Vreelandella piezotolerans: one gene and its partner. The protein of the gene in region 1 interacts with the protein of each later gene in a pairwise test. Links are inferred from orthologs where the notes say so. Each region holds a gene or a part of one and is shown in the gene's direction. Other genes may lie near its edges. The genes, in order: ftsL and ftsB.

Region 1 (3,087 bases):
GCGTAAGCCGACGGAAAGTGCAGCAGAGAGCAGACCGCCTAAGTCTCTGACATCAACCTTAGGGGCCGGTAAGGGTGAAAGGGTGCGGTAAGAGCGCACCGCGCGCCTGGCAACAGTGCGTGGCATGGTAAACCCCACTCGGAGCAAGACCAAATAGGGACCCAACGGCGTGGCCCGCGCTGGGTCCGGGTAGGTTGCTTGAGCGCTGCGGTGACGCAGCGCCTAGAGGAATGACTGTCCACGACAGAACCCGGCTTATCGGCCGACTCCCCATTTCCATGAAAGGCGTGCCCAGCGCGCCTTCCCAAATTTTGTGTGAGAGTACCATGCCTTCTGCTGACGCTGATCAGGTCACCCGTTTTCGTCATACCAGCGTTTTATTGGAAGGAGCGGTAGATGCCCTGGTGCATGATCCAGAAGGCGTTTACCTAGATGGCACCTTTGGTCGTGGTGGTCACTCCCGGTTGATTCTTTCCCGTTTGAGTCATCAAGGTCGCTTGCTGGCCATGGATCGCGACCCACAGGCCATCGCAGCGGCCGCTGACATAGATGATTCTCGGTTTCTTATCACTCAGCGCGAGTTCGCCCAGCTGGCGGAGTTTGCCAAAGAGCAAGGGCTCTATGGCAAGCTTTCCGGCATTCTGCTAGATGTGGGCGTCTCATCCCCCCAGCTCGATGACCCCGAACGCGGGTTTAGCTTCATGCGTAACGGTCCGCTGGATATGCGCATGGACCCTACCCAAGGGGAGAGCGCCGCCGAGTTTTTGGCCCGCGCCAATGAAGCCGATATTGCCCATGTCTTCAAAGCCTACGGGGAAGAGCGCTACGCCAAACGTCTAGCGAATGCCGTGATAAAGCGTCGAGTAGAGAAGCCCTTTACGCATACGGTGGACTTGGCTGAGGTGCTGAAAGCCGCGCACCCTGCGTGGGAAAAAGGACGCCATCCGGCCACCAAGGCATTCCAAGGGCTGCGCATTTATCTCAATGGGGAACTCGACCAGCTCGATGCCGCCTTAGAAGCAGCGCTCGAAGCGCTTGCCCCCGGTGGTCATTTGGTGGTGATCAGCTTCCATTCGTTGGAAGACCGTCGTGTGAAGCGTTTTATTCGACATCACGTGCGTGGAGATACCCATCTACCCCGAGGGGTTCCCATCCGTGACGATCAGTTGAACCGCCGTCTGGAAGCGCTGGGTAAAGGCAGTCGTCCAAGTGACGAGGAAGTCGATGCCAACCCCCGCGCGCGAAGTGCCGTCATGCGGGCGGCGCGTAAGCGAGGCTAATCATGAGTATGGAGCGGTTAGGGCTCTGGGCTTCCACGCTAAGGGCAGAGTGGCCATTCAAACTACGTCTTCGTTGGTGGCCCATGACGATGATCGGGCTGTTTATGGCCTGTTTGCTGACCGGTTTGGCCGTGGTCACGACGACTCACATGACGCGCACGCAGTTTGCCGAGTTGCAGCGGTTGGAGCAGGAAAAGAATCAGTTGCAAACCGAGTGGGGGCAGTTATTGCTGGAGGAGGGGGCCTGGTCAACGCCGGCCCGCATTGAACAAATTGCCACGGAACGGCTAGAGATGCGCATTCCTGACGTAAACGATGTCGAGGTGATTCGGCCATGAGGCGTGAAGGTCGGGGAGGGACGTCCCGCCAATATCCCATCGCGCCGCCGCTTGCCGGTGGGCGCTTTTTCTTCATCTTATTGGCCATTGGCTTGGCATCGGCGATTCTGATTGGACGGATTACGCTGCTTCAGGTCATCGACCGCCCCTTCTTGCAGAGCCAGGGTGATGCCCGCACGCTGCGCCACGAAACCATTCCCGCCCACCGCGGGATGATCACTGATCGTAACGGGGAGCCGCTGGCGATTTCGACGCCGGTCGTGACGCTTTGGGCGAACCCTCAAGAGTTGCCTACAGACGCCATCCAGCGTGTCATGCTGGCGCAGGCGCTGGGGATGTCACTGGATGACTTCGAGTCCCGAGTGGCGCGCTACAGTAGCCGCGAATTCATGTATTTGCGCCGACAGATGACCCCAGACGCTGCGCAGCGCATCCTCGATCTGCGCACGCCGGGTGTCTATCCCCAGCGTGAATACAAGCGCTACTACCCGGCTGGAGAGGTGGCGGCCCAAATACTCGGCGTCACCAACGTAGACGACGTCGGTCAGGAGGGCTTAGAGCTCGCTTATCAGCCCTACCTAGCGGGTCACCCGGGGCAGCGTCGCGTCATCAAAGACCGGCGCGGCCGCTTGGTGCGAGAGTTGGGTGTGATTCGTGAAGCGCAGCCGGGTGGAGAATTAACCCTGGCGATCGATCAACGTATTCAGTACATGGCCTATCGGGAGCTGCGTGCCGCCGTTGCCGAGCACCAAGCAGACGGTGGCGTGCTTGTGATGATGGATGCCCGTACCGGTGAAGTACTGGCGATGGCCAACTTTCCCTCTTATAACCCCAACAATCGCGCCGGGTTAGACCCTCGCGGCTTACGCAATCAAGCGCTGGTCGATGTGTTTGAACCGGGATCGGTGATGAAGCCGCTTGCTATGGCCGCTGTGCTGGAAAGCGGCATCGTTGGGCGCGATGCGGTCGTAGATACCTCGCCGGGGTGGATGCGGCTCGACCAGTTCACGATTCGCGATTTCCGTAACTATGGCGAATTGGATCTGGCGGGTATTCTCGAAAAGTCCTCGAATATTGGTATGTCACGTTTGGCGCTTCAGCTCAGCGATACGGCCATCTGGGAAAAATACAACCAACTGGGCCTAGGTCAAAGCCCAGGTACAGGGTTTCCTGGAGAGTCTACGGGAACGTTACCGGCGCGGATTCAGTGGTCACGCAGCGAGCGAGCCGCGCTCTCTTATGGGTATGGGCTCTCGGTGACGGCGGTCCAATTGGCCAGTGCCTACACGGCGTTAGCCAATGACGGTCAGCGTCTACCTCCTTCGTTGTTGAGGTTGTCAGAGCCCCCGCCAGGTATTCCTGCCATCGAGCCTAGCGTTGCCAACGACCTACTCGATATCTTGGAGACGTCGGTGGGCGCTTACACCGGCGGTCGACGAGCTCGGGTAGAGGGGTATCGCGTGGGCGGT
Region 2 (3,293 bases), 620 kb from region 1 along the record:
TCTCCTTAGGGGTATACTGACTGCCGACGATACGCAGGGCCAGGCGACCTTGAAACGCTGTTTGAGCAGGATCGACAATTGTTTACAAACTAGGCGCTTCACACGCGTCAGCGGCCGGAGTGGTACAGTAAGGCATACGCCATCTGTGCCAGTGTGCCAGGGAGATGTTATGCCTTCTCGTCCGCTCTCCTACTCCATTCTACCTACCATCGAGGCCGTTGCGGCAAGCCAGTGGGATGCGCTCGGGTCTGACGAACAGCCTTTTTTACGTCACGGGTTTTTACACGCGCTGGAGGCCAGCGGCTCCGTCAGCACGGCCACCGGCTGGGAGCCTTGTCATCTGTGTGTCTGGCAGGGCGAGGCGCTGGTGGGTGCGCTGCCAATGTACCGTAAGTACCATTCCTATGGGGAGTACGTGTTCGACTGGGGGTGGGCCGACGCGCTGGAGCGCGCCGGCGGCGATTATTACCCCAAGGCGCTGAGTGCGATACCTTTCACGCCAGTGCCAGGCCCTCGTACCTTGATCGCGCCAGACGCCGATGCCGACGCCGTTCGAGCCCAGTTGGCGATAGGCTGGCGGGAGCAGTGTGACACCCTGGCGCTGTCGAGTTGGCACCTGCTGTTTGCCGAAGAGCCGGAAGTCGAGGCGTGGCAGCGCCAGTGCCCTGATCTGATCGCTCGGGAAGGCGTACAGTTTCAGTGGCGAGATCGTGGTTTCGGTGATTTCGAAGGCTTTCTCGCCAGCCTCACTTCCAAGCGGCGGAAAATGATCAAGCGTGAGCGGCGTTTAGTGGCCGACCAGGGCATTACCCTGCACCGTTTGGAAGGCGGGGAGATCCGCGATGTCGACATGGCGCATTTTTACCGCTGCTACACCATTACTTACCACGAACGCGGACGCCCGCCCTACCTCAATCACGCCTTCTTCGAACGTTTGCGTCACGTGATGCCCGAAGCGCTGATGCTGGTGCAGGCGCGGCTAGCGGGGCGTCCCATCGCCGCAGCGCTCTACTTCCAGGGAGGCAAGACGCTCTACGGTCGCTACTGGGAGAGTGAGGTCGTCGCCGACTGCCTGCATTTCGAAGCGTGCTACTACCAGGGCATCGACGCGTGCTTGGCAAAGGGCATGACGCTATTCGATCCCGGCACCCAGGGCGAACACAAGCTCGTACGGGGGTTTGCTCCCCAGCGGGTTCGTTCGCTGCACTATTTGGCCCACCCGGGGTTGGCCGCTGGCGTGGCGCAGTTTTGTCAGCAAGAGGGTGTCCATATCATGGCCTATCGCCGCGCCGCCGAAGATGCTTTACCGTTTAAGTAACGCCTACCGCGTCGCGGCTCGCTGGACTCTACCCTTAATGGCATAATGCGCGCCGTTTCCGTTTTCACGAAGGATGTCTGGGATGCACAAATGGCTCGTGGGCCTGCTACTGACCGTGTTGGGGTTGCTACAGTACCAACTTTGGCTGGGCAACGGCGGCTGGCAAGATCTGCAGCAGGTGGAGCAGCGGGTGGCCCTGCAGGAGGCGGCCAATGATCCGCTGCGTGAACGCAACGCACGGCTGGCGGCGGAAGTCACCGATTTGAAAACCGGGTTGGATGCCATCGAGGAACGCGCCCGCAGCGACATGGGCATGGTGCGCACCGACGAGCAGTTCTTCTGGGTGCCGGGCGTGGCCATCGAAAACGAGTTGGTCGGCATTCATGCCGGGCTAGTCGCTCAGCCCGGTGTCATTCCAGCCGACGGTGAGAGCGAGTGATGCAGACCTCGCCGCTTTGGCTCGTTGTGCCTGCGGCCGGGCAGGGGAAACGAATGGGCGCCGACAAGCCCAAACAGTACCTTCCCCTGGAAGGCCAACCCATCTTGGCGCACACCCTTGCACGTCTGCATGATGCCTTCCCTCAGGCGCATTTAGTGCTTTGCCTGGACCCAGAGGATCACTGGTTTCGGCCAGACTGGGTACCGTTCACTCACTGGCAGCAGGTGCCCGGCGGTATAGAACGGATGGATAGCGTGATGAACGCACTGGAGGCCATCGCGGCCAACGACAGCGACTTGGTCATGGTGCACGACGTCGCGCGACCTTGTATCACCCGCGCCGATCTGCACGCCTTGTATCGGGCGGCCCAGTCTCATCCCAGTGGTGCCCTGCTGGCCATGCCGGTAGCAGATACCATGAAGCGCGATCAGGGGGACCAACTAAGCCACGCCACCGAACCCCGTGATGGCCTGTGGCACGCGCTGACGCCGCAAGGGTTTCGCTATGCGCTGCTGAGGCGCGCGCTGACCAAGGCCCAGCAGCAGGGCACCCTGGTCACGGATGAAGCCTCGGCCGTCGAGGCGTTGGGGGAAGCTCCCCAGCTCGTTAGTGGGCGGCGCGATAATATGAAAGTCACCCACCCTGACGATTTAGCGTTGGCAACGGCCATCATGGCAGCCCAGCGCAGCTCAAGTAACAGGAGTTTCTAATGCGAATTGGCCACGGCTTCGATGTACACCGCTTTGGGCCGGGTGATCATTTGATGATCGGTGGCGTCAAGCTGCCGTTCGAACAGGGCTTCGTTGCCCACTCCGATGGCGATGTGCTGCTCCACGCCATCAGCGATGCGCTGCTCGGCGCCTGTGCGCTGGGCGATATTGGCCGCCACTTTCCCGATACCGACCCGGCATGGAAAGGCGCGGACAGTCGCGGCTTACTTCGTCATGTGGTCGCGCTGGTGAGGGACGAAGGGTTCGACGTCGTAAACCTGGACGCTACCATCATGGCGCAAGCGCCCAAAATGGCGCCGCACATCGAGGCCATGCGTGTCGCGATTGCCGAGGAAATAGGCGTGACGCTGGGGCAGGTCAACGTTAAAGCCACCACCACCGAACGTCTTGGCTTTACCGGGCGGGGGGAGGGGATCGCCGCCGAAGCGGTGGTGCTGCTGGCCGCGCAAGAGGCATCGAATGCTTGATCTCCCCACCTGGCAGCGCAGCTTGACGCCAACATTCGGCGTGCCTGCGCCCGGCCAGTATCGCGCTCGGCCGGAAGACTTCATCGTCGATGAACAGCTCGACTTTACCCCGGAGGAACACGGCGAGCATCTGTGGCTACGCCTTGAAAAGCGTAACCAAACCACGTTAGATGTGGTGAAACTGCTCGGCCGTTTGTGCGGTGTCACCCCGCGCGATATCGGCTACTCCGGTATGAAGGATCGCGTGGCCGTTGCGCGCCAGTGGCTGAGCGTTCATCTGCCCGGTCGCGAAGCGCCTGAGGACTTAACTGCCACGCTCGGCACAGCGGGCGTCACGG

Evidence for each region.
Region 2: the proteins of ftsL (region 1) and ftsB interact in binary tests that used the Escherichia coli proteins (3 or more experiments, as listed by UniProt). The link is inferred for Vreelandella piezotolerans from one-to-one orthologs.

The regions. Positions count from the first base shown.
Region 1 is NZ_CP048602.1:2,310,250-2,313,336, reverse strand. What follows is about bases 182-2,950. They hold ftsL (cell division protein FtsL), read left to right. Parts: upstream 182-1,282; coding sequence 1,283-1,618; downstream 1,619-2,950. Other genes in these bases: GYM47_RS10620 (peptidoglycan D,D-transpeptidase FtsI family protein), read left to right, coding at 1,615-2,950; rsmH (16S rRNA (cytosine(1402)-N(4))-methyltransferase RsmH), read left to right, coding at 327-1,280. Outside these bases: more of GYM47_RS10620, read left to right, coding at 2,951-3,087. UniProt on the Escherichia coli protein: Essential cell division protein. May link together the upstream cell division proteins, which are predominantly cytoplasmic, with the downstream cell division proteins, which are predominantly periplasmic.
Region 2 is NZ_CP048602.1:2,933,985-2,937,277, reverse strand. The notes cover bases 104-3,078. They hold ftsB (cell division protein FtsB), read left to right. Parts: upstream 104-1,400; coding sequence 1,401-1,757; downstream 1,758-3,078. Other genes in these bases: truD (tRNA pseudouridine(13) synthase TruD), read left to right, coding at 2,948-3,078; ispF (2-C-methyl-D-erythritol 2,4-cyclodiphosphate synthase), read left to right, coding at 2,467-2,955; ispD (2-C-methyl-D-erythritol 4-phosphate cytidylyltransferase), read left to right, coding at 1,757-2,467; GYM47_RS13450 (GNAT family N-acetyltransferase), read left to right, coding at 170-1,318. Also shown: more of truD, read left to right, coding at 3,079-3,293. UniProt on the Escherichia coli protein: Essential cell division protein. May link together the upstream cell division proteins, which are predominantly cytoplasmic, with the downstream cell division proteins, which are predominantly periplasmic.